DNA from 2 places in the Aurantivibrio plasticivorans genome. Region 1 is predicted to be linked to the other one. Evidence: riboswitches for the same ligand, from Rfam matches in the RefSeq annotation. Region 1 holds a riboswitch; the other holds the start of a gene.

What was found. A riboswitch is a leader RNA that binds a small molecule or an ion and turns the genes downstream of it on or off. The one in region 1 is predicted to bind thiamine pyrophosphate.
Region 2: it holds a riboswitch for thiamine pyrophosphate, as region 1 does, so the genes downstream of both, thiO (glycine oxidase ThiO) here and thiD (bifunctional hydroxymethylpyrimidine kinase/phosphomethylpyrimidine kinase) in region 1, are expected to answer to the same signal.

What each region holds. Positions count from the first base shown of each region.
Region 1 covers NZ_AP036020.1:322,838-328,982, forward strand. Annotated here, with positions in the region: gene ACZ5NB_RS01495 (FAD-dependent oxidoreductase) at 1-463, opposite strand, end outside; gene waaA (lipid IV(A) 3-deoxy-D-manno-octulosonic acid transferase) at 684-1,961, shown strand; gene ACZ5NB_RS01505 (TolC family outer membrane protein) at 1,979-3,400, opposite strand; gene ACZ5NB_RS01510 (hypothetical protein) at 3,543-3,893, opposite strand; TPP riboswitch at 4,086-4,199, shown strand; gene thiD (bifunctional hydroxymethylpyrimidine kinase/phosphomethylpyrimidine kinase) at 4,287-5,114, shown strand; gene thiC (phosphomethylpyrimidine synthase ThiC) at 5,171-6,145, shown strand, end outside.
Region 2 covers NZ_AP036020.1:2,723,424-2,729,568, reverse strand. Annotated here, with positions in the region: gene ACZ5NB_RS12250 (PGPGW domain-containing protein) at 95-583, shown strand; gene ACZ5NB_RS12245 (tRNA-queuosine alpha-mannosyltransferase domain-containing protein) at 558-1,688, opposite strand; gene ACZ5NB_RS12240 (hypothetical protein) at 1,715-2,122, opposite strand; gene ACZ5NB_RS12235 (thiazole synthase) at 2,149-2,958, opposite strand; gene thiS (sulfur carrier protein ThiS) at 3,001-3,204, opposite strand; gene thiO (glycine oxidase ThiO) at 3,214-4,338, opposite strand; TPP riboswitch at 4,327-4,450, opposite strand; gene xseA (exodeoxyribonuclease VII large subunit) at 4,597-6,006, opposite strand; gene ACZ5NB_RS12215 (TM2 domain-containing protein) at 6,129-6,145, shown strand, end outside.

The DNA.
Region 1 (6,145 bases):
CTTGCAACTTGTACAGCTGACCATTGAACTGTTTGTCCTGGAAAAGTGTGGGATAGTGAGCAGGTTCTACCTTATCAACACGTCCACGAACAGACTTGCTCGCAAAGAACGTCGTCATCTTGGATGAGACGCTGTCGCTTGACCAAAAATAAAAGTGCTCGCTTAGCGTTTTCGCATCGCTCAGGTCGATATCGCCTTTGCCGTTTAGACAGTCTTGCCAATATTGCGGCATGTCGGCCACAGATTCTGACGCCCCTGTGAGTGACCCTGCGAGGGTGTACTTAATCCCACCGTGGATCATGCCTTGTGATGCAAGTGTTTGATCGCTACCCAGTGCTTTGGCCTCGAATAAGGCGCAGCCGTAACCTAGCTCGGCAAGTCTGCGTGTCAGCCATAGGCCCGCGATACCGCCACCGACAACGGCAACGTCGAGTTCAATTTTTACTGGCTGTGTTTGCGGCACTGCGCTTTATCCTGTTGTTGTCGGTTTGTGTTATTGCGGTAGTTGGCGTTTCTCAGCAGGTGAGATGGACATTACTAATGTTGTTCCGCACAATGCGGTGCTCTCAATTGGCCATAGACTTGTCAGTCTTTGGCGGTGTGCCGATTCAGGTGCGCCATTATAACCACTTGCACAGTCGAATGCAGACTTGCTGAAAGTTTAGACTACTAGTTCCGAAGCGATGAATCGTCAGCTCTATACCGCATTGTTCTACGCCTGCCTACCATTGATCGCCCTGCGCCTTCTGTGGCGAGCGCTGCGCGCGCCAGCCTATCTCAAACGTTGGGGTGAGCGTTTTGGCTATGCAGAAATACCGCCACTAAAACGCCCCCCCATTTGGCTACACAGTGTGTCTGTCGGTGAATCGTTGGCGGCGGTTCCTTTAGTAAAGAGCCTATTATCAGACGGTGAAGTCGTGGTTATGACCACCATGACGCCAACCGGTTCTGTTCAGGTGCAAAACAATTTTGCTGAGGCCATCGCGGCTAAACAACTAATTCACGTGTATGCGCCATACGATTTACCCGCTAGCGTACAACGGTTCTTATCGAGTGTAGGTCCTAAATGTTTAATCATTATGGAGACTGAGCTTTGGCCCAATACCATCGCAGCGTGTGCGGAGCGTAATATTCCCGTAGTGCTCGCGAATGGACGATTATCGGAAAAGTCGGCACGTGGTTATCAGAAAATTGGTGGCGTGATCGGTGGTACATTCAAACAGCTCACCAAGGCGGCGGTACAACACCGTGATGATGGTCGACGGATGATGGAATTGGGTTTGCCGCAAGAAAACTGCGTCATCACCGGTAGCATTAAGTTTGATCTCACGATTAGCGACGATACTCGTCAGAGTGCCGCAGCACTACGCAACGAGATTTTACAGCAGCCGCGGCATATTTGGCTGGCTGCCAGTACTCATCTGGGTGAGGACGAAAAAGTTCTTGCCGCATTTAAGCTCGCGAAACAATTAAACCCGAAATTGTTTTTAATTCTCGTGCCGCGACACCCAGAACGATTTAATAACGTAGCCAATCAATGTGAGGCGGGTGGTTGGAAAGTTCAGCGACGTAGCCACGGTGAGGCCATTGGTGCAGATTGTGAGATTCTATTGGGTGACACCATGGGCGAATTATTAATGCTTTACGGTGTTGCTGATTGCACCTTTGTCGGTGGCAGCCTGGTGCCAGTGGGTGGTCATAATCTTATTGAGCCTGCAGCTTGGGGTAGTGCAATAATGAGCGGCCCGCACTTATTTAATTTTGCTGAAGTAAGTCGTTTGTTAAAAGACTCCGATGCGATGGCGATTACCGATGATGTAGAACAGCTGTCGGCAACTGTCGCGAATCTAACGAGTAATGATGAGTTGCGAAGTGAAATGGGTAAAAGAGCAAAGCAAATTGCTGATGCTAATCGCGGCGCGTTGGATAAACTGTTAGCGGTCATTAAACCTTACCGCTAACAGTGTTCTAGCTGAAGTTAGTTTTCGTAGCTGGCGCGAGTCGTTTGGTTTTCTGCGTCCAACCAACGGTTTAACTCTAAAATATCCTCAGGGCTCAAGGTGCCCGCCGCTTGTTTTAAACGAAGCGTGTTAATGATGTAAGAGTAAAGTGCGTCGTAGTATGAGCGCTGCGATTGGTATAACGCTCGTTGTGATAATAATAAATCCACCAGCGTACGTGTGCCGACTTCATAACCTGCTTGTGTGGCTTCTAATGCGCTTTGGCTCGACACGATAGCTTGTTGTCGAGCGCGTACTGTCGCTACAGACGTTTCTACCAATAAGTGAGAGCTTCGTGCCGATTGAATCGTGTTACGTTTGGCGTTGTTGAAGAGTTCTAAGTTCTGTAAATATTGGTAGTGAGCTTGACGCCGACTCGCTGAGGTGCGTCCACCGGTAAAAAGGGGAACATCCAAGCTAATTACAACGCTTGTAGATTCGTTATCGCTATCTGTGTAGCGACTGGCTGGGCTTGTTAGGCTAACAGCCCCGTTGTTTGTGAAGTCACTTTCGCTACTACTGTTGTTGTAAGTGATTCGTCCCGTAACGGTTGGGTAGTGTTCGCTTTTTGCACTCTTTGCGCTGAACTTGGCTGAATCTGCTGCGAGTTTGGCAGACTGCAATTGGTAGTTGTTTTCAAGCGCAAAGTTAACCCACTCTTCGCGGTTGGCAGGCTCGGGGTTGTTTACAGGGAAGTTGTCGCCTATGGGCGCAACTGCATTGGCTGGCTGACCAGTTAAAACTTCTAATGCTTCGAAGGCAATACCTAGATTGCCGCGTGACTGGAGTGTGTTTGCGGTAGCGCGATCGTATTCTGCTTGCGTTTCGTGTACATCGGTAATTGCGGTTAAACCAACCTCGTAACGTTGTTTAGTTTGTTCGAGCTGTGAACCAATCGCTCGTTCTTCCGCGATGGATGTTTCTAATGTATCGATAGATCGTAAAACGTCGAAGTAAGCCGCGGCAACTCGAAGGATAAAGTCCTGCTGTGCTGAGGCAAATTGTGTTTCGGCTAACTCGTTGCTAATTTTTCCGCGCTGAAATCCATACCAAATACTCATATCGAAAAGCGGCTGCACCAAAGATGCTCCCCATCCTGTAGAGTCGGTATCAGTTTCTCCCGCTATAGGTGAAGGTGCAGACCCCTTGGGTGTCTCTCGATATCCATCGGATTCATCGCTCGATTTTGATAGTGAAGCGTTTGCTGAGATGGTTGGCATTAACCCCGAACGAGCGATTTTGTAACTTTCTTTGCCGGCTAAATACGCATTGCGATCGGCTTTTAATTGCGCATCGTTTTCAAGCGCTAACTCATAGATTTCTTCAAGCGTTTCGGTATGGCTGGTCATCGGTAGACTGAGCAGGCAGGCGATACCAAGTGCGGGGTAAAAAGCTTTCATAGAACCGTTTTCCTGTGGATCTTGCGGTGGGTGTTTCTGCTGACTAAATAGCGTTCACGAGTTTAGCGTATTTGACAATAAAGGGTCGAGGTAAGTCTGTAGGGGTGCCGTAAATATCTGTTAATTTTAATACCTGGGTCAATTAACTGAATTTGCGTTGTGCATCGGCTACCTCGAGATATTCACGAATAGCGGACTTCGCTTTCTGACTGAGTATTCGCTCGGAGCTGGGTTCATTGTTGAGTGATCCGATGACTTCGTTGCGGGTGGCAAGGCTATCACCTTCACTACGCCTGACTGGGTCGCCGCGTAAATCTTGCTGCTGGCTGGCCAATGCATCGGCGGACAAAGTGACTCGATCAAAGCGCGTGCCGTTGAGCTCTTGTAGTGATAGAGGCTCGATAATCAACGGCGGGCGCTCATGACGACGCTCTATGCGTTCATAGTCAGGCCGAATTACCGTGTCTATCTGGGGATGGTAATGAAACGTCATACCGCTTAGATCACCTTCCTTGTGTATTGCCAAATGTTAAGGGTTGTCGCCCCAATCAAGACACACTATCGAGCGCAATATTCATTATAGACCGTAGATTCACCAATTTGTTGGTGAGAAGCTGTAATGCGCCTTCGTCGCTTTACAGTGCGAGGACGGTTGCTTAGACTGCCAATTCGTCGCGGTTGCGATGGTATCTTGTCGGGGTGCCGGTGATGAAAAGGTGATTAAAACCTAACCGAGCTGAGATAGACCCGTGAACCTGATCCGGTTAGTACTGGCGTAGGAAACGAGATGATCAAAGGGTAGTGACTGTGGTTGCTCCCCGGCCTCTTATATCCTTCTGAACTCGATACTGACCCTCATTTGCAAATAACCACAACGGAGACCTGTGTGGGACAAGTTGGCTCGTCTGCGAAAACGCCCGTTGTTATGTCTATCGCTGGTAGTGACTCCAGTGCGGGTGCTGGCATACAAGCTGATCTAAAAGCCTGCTCTGCGCTGGGGGTTTACGCAGCAACGGTTATCACCGCTGTAACCGCGCAAAACACGCTAGGGGTTACTGCCATTTCGCCTGTCCCTATCGATACAGTAGCGGCACAAATAGAGGCAGTATTCGCAGACCTAAACGTCTCCGCGATTAAGCTAGGTATGTTGCACAGTGTTGGCAATGTGGTGTGTGTCGCGCGGCATTTAACTGCACATGAGAATATTCCTGTGGTCTGCGATCCAGTCATGATGTCGACCAGCGGCTCTGCGCTACTTAGCGAAGAAGCGGTGGCTGCATTACGCGAAGAGTTATTGCCGCGAGTGAGTATCGTGACGCCTAATCTAGTGGAGGCCGCGCTATTGCTCGACGCAGAGCCTGCTACTGATGAGGTGGCAATGATTGAACAGGCTGAAGCGCTGTTGGCGCTATCGCCAAATGCCGTATTACTGAAAGGAGGGCACCTCACTGGTGTCAGCGCCACCGATGTGTTGGTGTGGCGCGATGGAGACAATCAGCGATGTGAAGTTTTTCGCACCGAAAAAATTGAGAGTAACAATACCCATGGTACCGGGTGCACTTTATCGTCGGCTATTGCAGCGCTGTTGGTGAAAGGTTATGCCATGAATGATGCGGTCAGTACTGCAAAAGAATATGTAACACACGCCATTGCTCACGCCGATCAATTACATATCGGTGACGGTCATGGTCCGTTGCAGCACTTTTATCAATAACCTTTGTTGGACCGGTAGCGGAAACAAAGGCACACACTGTAAAAAGGGTAAACACTATGTCGGAGTCCACCAACCTTGATAAGGCGGATCTAACTATCAATGAAGCGAATAATGGTGATGTGCAATTAGCGCAAGGCACAACGGTACAGCGTGAAGCGATTGAGCCGTTGCCCAATTCCAGCAAAATTTATGTGCAAGGCGAGCAACATAAAGTACAGGTGCCAATGCGAGAAATTCGTTTGGCAGATACTCCGACAGATTTTGGTGGGGAAAAAAACCCGCCCGTGCGAGTCTATGATACATCGGGTCCCTATACAGATCCGTCTGTAAATATCGATCTCAAAAAAGGTTTACCCGACGTGCGCAGTGCTTGGATTGAGGCCCGCAACGATACGGAATTATTAAACGGAGCAAGTTCTGAATTTACTGCCCAGCGATTGAGTGATGTGAGTTTAAATAAACTACGCTTCGAACACGTGCGTACACCTCGCAAAGCAAAACCTGGCGCAAATGTCACGCAAATGCATTACGCCAAGCAAGGCATTATTACGCCAGAAATGGAATACATTGCGATCCGTGAAAATATGAGCCTGCAGCAGGCAAAAGAGCTTGGTGTGTTACATCAACAGCACGCCGGTGAAAGTTTTGGCGCAAGTATTCCCGATGAGATAACGCCAGAATTTGTTCGCTCCGAAGTTGCTCGTGGTCGCGCTATTATTCCTGCCAATATTAATCACCCAGAATTAGAGCCTATGATTATTGGTCGAAATTTCTTGGTGAAAATTAATGGCAATATTGGTAATTCGGCGGTGAGCTCTTCCATTGAAGAAGAGGTCGAAAAACTTACCTGGGGTACCCGATGGGGTGCCGATACCATTATGGATCTGTCGACGGGTAAAAATATTCATGAAACGCGCGAATGGATCATGCGAAATTCTCATGTGCCGATCGGTACGGTTCCCATTTATCAGGCGTTAGAAAAAGTGAATGGCGTAGCGGAAGATCTCACGTGGGAAATCTTCCGTGATACA
Region 2 (6,145 bases), 2.0 Mb from region 1:
TTTTACCCCTTGCGCTCCATGGCGCTAATGGGCCCAGGTGGTCGGTTTCCCAATGGTATACTGGCCGTTTAGATTACAGTGTAACGATCTGCGTATGCCTACCCCATTGTTTTCATCGTTTAGGCAGTCTGCCGTGGCTCTATGGCAGTCGATCTATGATGCGCAAGTTGCAGACCCTGACGTGTTTCTATTAGTAGGCGCTGTGCTTGGCGGAGTCTCCATAGCGTTGTTCGTTGTTACATTACTGCTAGTACCCTGGTTGATCATCCGAATCCCTGCTGACTACTTTATGTTGCCCGGAGCTTCAAGATCTGCATTGGTCGGAAACCATCCGTTGCTCCAACTTCTCTTTAAGCTGCTGCGCAATTTATTGGGGCTGTGCCTCGTGTTAGTCGGGGCCGTGCTGCTATTTTTACCGGGGCAGGGTTTGCTGACCATCTTGCTTGGTATTGTGGTCAGTGATTTTCCTGGAAAGCATCGCTTCGTGACGTGGTTGGTAAAAAAACCATCGGTTCGGCGACCAATGAATTGGTTACGACAGCGGGCTGACAAAGAACCTATCGTGTTTGAAGACACGCACTAAAAAGCGCTTTATATTGAGGCGTCAAGGTATCGACCAACACAGCGTTGCATTGAGGGCTAGAAAACCGCGGCAGCTCGTTGCGATGCCACTGTGCATAAATTGATGTCATTAACTCAGCAGCGGACTCAGCCTCTTGTATTTTCGCGCGGCCTATCTTGCCGAATCCATCAAAATAGCGATTGCTCTCTGGAATAAACTCTCTATAGGCTAAGCGATTAGGTACGATTGGCCAGCAGCCACTGAGGCACGCTTCTAAAACCGATAATCCCTGAAAATCATGCAGGGCCGTTGATAAAACGGCATGTGTTTTTTGCAAAAGTGATAGATAGCCATGACGATTTTCAATATAGCCACATTGTCCCAGCCAATCACGTTCTTTTAAACATTCTAAAACATTCGTCATAGACTTCGGGGTTTGCCGAAACGCTTGGCCAACAATATGAAACGTTAGGTCAAGTTCAGATGGCAGCTTTTGTAAGCAAGCCAATAGCTGATCAACGCCTTTGTCATATTCCCAGCGGTGGTTCCAAACAATACTAAAACGCGTGGCGCTAGAGCATTGCGGTGAATCCGGGTGAGTGATATCGCGGATTGGAACCGCAACAACATGCGATTTATCACGGATTAATGGAACGAGATTATTTGGTACATGATCGGGGAGCTTCTTTAAGAGCTGTGTGGCACCGTCGAGAAAACTAGCTCGATTGTATTCACTATTAAATACAACGCAGTCAGCGGCGAGGGCGGTATACAGGTTTAAGATTTGCGGTTCAACTTGCTGTCCCTGCTGATTACTGGAAAGAGGGTAGGCAAACTGGTTTTCATGAAAGTAAACCAATGTCGGTATGCGAGCGATGGCGGGCACCAAACCGCGAAGAGCGCTTAAGTCTACCATCGAGGTGGCCACGATTAAGTCATAGTGTTGCTCGAGGGTATCACGTTCGTTATAGGCCCAACTCAAACTATTACCGCGAATTCGCCAACTAAAATAGCGTGGCGGTAAACTCAACACAGTCCAATGGTCGTTTGGAAACATGTTTAGAAGAGAGTCAATCCAATACTGATGGCTGCGTGCGGTATACGCGGAAAGTAAGAGGATTTTCATAGCGATGTGTTTAGCATGCTCTACGCTTAGAGTGCACCACAGGCCCAACCCAACTCTTCTAATCGTTCTGCCATCTCATTCGCCTTTTTCTCGCAGTAGCCGATGGTGTTAATGGCAGACCACAAAGTCTGTTCCGTACCAGGGGCTTCTGTGTCTTTGTAATATTTTACTGAGCAAGGAAGCGGTGATGGTGTATTGGAGTATTCAACTTCAACCCGTCGTTCTAAATTACGGAGATGACACTGATAGCGGACAGGAGCTGATACTGGCTGATCAGCTCGTGTTCTTGCGGTTAGCGCGTCGTTGCTTGCTGATTGCTCAGCAGAAATAATCGCCTCCGGTGTTGCTAGCTTTTCTTCATCAGAAAGTTGTGCGATAGCTAATGGGCAAAAGATATAAAGAGGGCACAGAAAAACATACATTATTTTGCGCATGGCTACCTTCCATAACAGAGTGAGCGTTATTTTTTATGATGCCAAAAAGGTTGGCCAATGGTTGGTGTTGATGCAACCGCCGTCTGCCGAGTGAGCATCAAACCTGAGCGATATGCGGCTCTGCCCGCTTCAATAGCTTGCGCAAAAGCCACAGCCATTTTTGCCGGTTGATGTGATTTTGCTACAGCGGTATTTAATAGCACGGCATCGAATCCCATTTCCATCGCCTCACACGCTTGCGACGGCGCACCAATACCCGCATCCACAATCAGTGGGACATCCGCTAATCGCTCGCGTAGTGTGCGTAAATTATATTTATTGGCTAGACCCAGCCCCGTACCAATCGGCGCACCCCAGGGCATAATCACTTCGCAACCCGTATCGATCAATCGTTGGCACAGCACTAAATCGTCGGTGCAATAAGGCAGTACTTTAAATCCTCGCTTGATAAGGTCAGAGGCCGCTTCCACCAAATTAAATGGATCCGGCTGGAGGTTGTAATCGTCACCAATCACTTCTAACTTGAGCCAGTCCGTTTCAAACAGTTCGCGTGACATTTCTGCTGTGGTGATTGCTTCCTTGGCGGACTTACATCCCGCCGTGTTGGGCAACAACTTTTTTCCCGTGTCGCGAATCATTTGCCAGAATTGATCACCGCTATTGGACCCGGGTGATTGTCGCCTTAGGCCGAGAGTGATGATGTTGCAATTAGAATCGTGAATTGCATCGAGTAACGATTGTGGCGAAGGGTATTGCGCGGTGCCGAGTAGCAAGCGGCTAGAAAACGTTTCGCCATAGAGCGAAAGGGGATCGGCAGCCGGTTCAATGTGCGTCATAGTTAGACCGTTTTTAAAGGGTTCAGTTAACAGAAGTGCTGTTTAGCCACCACCGACGGCGGCGACGATATCAACTTCATCTTGGTGTTGTAAGGTGACGTTAGCGTATTCAGAACGAGGAACAAATTCGCCATTAATGGCCACTGCACATTTTTTTTGCTCGTATCCCCATTGCTCTAGCGCTTGCTGTAAAACAGTTGCAGGCGCAAGGGTAATGCAGTCGTTGTTCAAGCTAATTTCAATCATAGTAAGATGTCACGCTGCTTTAGTATTAGCAAACTCGGCGATTTCTTTTAATACCTGTTGGACTATGACCGGCGCGAGTAGATATCCGTGTCGGTAGAGACCATTGGCGCTGATCATATTACCTTTTCGCTCAACGCGAGGCAGGTTGTCCCGGTAAGCCGGGCGCAAGTTTACATCGGTTTTTATGACCCGCGCTTCCGCAAAGGCTGGATGGATCGTATAAAGCGCACTGGAAAGTTCTAATGTGGATTGCAAGCTGATCGGCGAAGTATCTTCACTCTCAATTTCAGTCGCGCCGATAATAAATTGATGATTAGGTTTTGGGACAACATACAATTTATAGCGGGGGTGGCATAATCGCACGGCATGGGTTAGAGAAATCTCATCAGTCTCGACCCACATGACTTCACCGCGCACTCCACGAATGCTTTGGGAATCAGTGGTGTGTGTGCGAGCGCCTGTGCCACGGCAATCGATAATGACGCTAAAATTATCCACCTGAAAGGGTGACGTGTTATTTGGGCCTGATACATCGATAGCACAGTTCTCTATGCATTCACCGCCGAGCGATTGAATGCGATCCAACAATGCATCGAGTAAATGGTGATTGTCGAGAAACGCTTCATCAGGTAGCAGCAAGCCTTGCTGAAAATGGTTGAGCTGAGGTTCACATTGCTCAATAGCCTGGTGGTCTAGCCATTGGCTGTGATCGTCCTCGCCTAAGTGAAAGCCGAGGTCTCGTTTAAATTGCTGAAGTTCATTGATATCAGCCGGATGCGCTACAACTAAACTACCCGTGGCGTGATAAGCAATTGGGTTTTTAGTTGTGTCGTTCAAGGATTCAATCCATCGTGGCCAAAGCAGTAGCGATGTCATCCCGGCGTCGTAAATCGATCGTTCTGATACAACGACTTCACTCAGCGGTGAAATCATCGCGGCAGCGGTGAACGCGGCAGCACGCGGTTGACTAGATGAGGTGGTGAAACGATCACGATCGAACAGTGTAACCTTGTGGCCCGCCTCCAATAATTGCCAGGCAAGTAAACGGCCAAGCAAACCTGCGCCGACAATTGCAATAGGCTTTGAAAACGCTAAGTCAGTGGGTAAGGTTGAGTCAATCGACACGTGTGTCATCTTGTTTCCTACGCAGGTACTAGCCTGATCAGGTGCGACGGGTTCGCTCGGTTGCGATCTCAGCCCTTTCTGGTCTCGACTAGCGATATGAAGGGCGCCCCGACAAGAATAATAAATTAATCGTTTGCTTAAAAAGATTCCGTGTTGCTGGCGTCGCGGCCAAAAGCCCAATACCGCAACAGTTGGATATTACAAGCAGACGGCTAGTCTACTCAGGAACCTACTTGCCATCAATATGCTCACTGAGAGGCAAATAGCCTACGGTTTTTCTTCAAAGGGTGCCGTTAGCGATTCATAGTGGTGCTTTACGGCGTCGACGGTCATTGAGACTTCGCCTTTCGCGAGCTTGGCTTCTACACGATGCCCTGGTTTGAGTGTTGTGGCATCTTTTACGATGCTACCTTTCTGGTTGCGTAATACGCTGTAACCTCGGTGCATCGTATTCAGGGGGCTCACCAGGTGAAGTAATTCTGCTTGTTGCGTAAAACGGTGCTGAGCACTCTCCACATGATGGCTGATCTGGCGCTGTGCTCTCCTGTTTAATTGACTAAGCAAGGTTTGCATCTCTCTAACTCGCGCTGTGGGGTTTAAATGCCGTTGCCGAGTATGCAATGCCGCGAAGCGCGACTGAGCACGATGTTGTTGAAACAGCATCGCTTTTTTCAAACGCATTTCGAGGTTATCGAGATGTTGCGCGCGGGACTGAATACGCTCACCCGGATGCCGCAGCCGCTTACGCAAGCTGCTAATTTTATCCTTCGCGCGAGCAAATTGACGCTGAGCCGCTTGGCCTAATACGATGCTATAGCCAACAAATGTTCGCTGTAACTCCAGTCGGTCAGGAGACAGTAATTCGGCGGCAGCTGATGGAGTCGCCGCGCGCGCATCGGCGACAAAGTCACTAATCGTGACGTCTACTTCATGTCCAACGGCACTCACGATGGGGATATAGCTGTCGAAAACCGCGCGAGCGACAATTTCTTCGTTAAAAGGCCAGAGGTCTTCTAAGGACCCGCCGCCGCGAGTCAGGAGTAACACATCGAACATGTCCGCACGATTGGCTAATGCAATAGCGTTGGCAATGAGTTGCGCGGCGCCTTCTCCTTGGACAGGCACAGGGATCACAGTCACAGGAATCGCAGGAAAGCGCCGTTTCAGTACACTCAACACGTCACGTATAGCGGCGCCGGTGGGTGATGTGATGACGCCGATATGTCGGGGCAGGTCTGGTAGAGGCTGTTTATACTCTTCATCAAATAGACCTTCTTTGCTGAGCTTGGCTTTCAGCGCCTCAAATGCGCGCTGCAAAACACCGAAGCCCGCTTCCTCGATGTGTTCAACGATTAATTGGTAGTCACCACGCCCTTCATAAAGGCTGACTCTCGCCCGCAACACAACTTGTTGGCCCTGTTCGGGTTTAAATCGCACCAAACCATTGCGGTTGCGGAACATGGCACAGCGCACCTGCGCATTCTGGTCTTTAAGCGTGAAATACCAGTGTCCTGAGGAGGGGCGCGCGAAATTAGAAATTTCACCTTCCACCCACAACAGAGATAAGTGGGTTTCCAGCAACTGGCGCGCTTTGCGATTGAGCTGGGTGACACTCAGAACATCGCGGTCATTGCTATTAGTTGTCGAAGGCGAAGTATTGGCGTAAGGCTTTGTCATGGCCTGCATTCTAAGAGTGTGCTTTCAGAGATGAAAGGGCAGCGGCGGGAAATTTTTACAGTTGCTTACGTGGCATACCCGTATACTCTCGTCAATTCGTTCCCAAATAAGGAGAGATGAGCATGTCAGGCGTTACGCA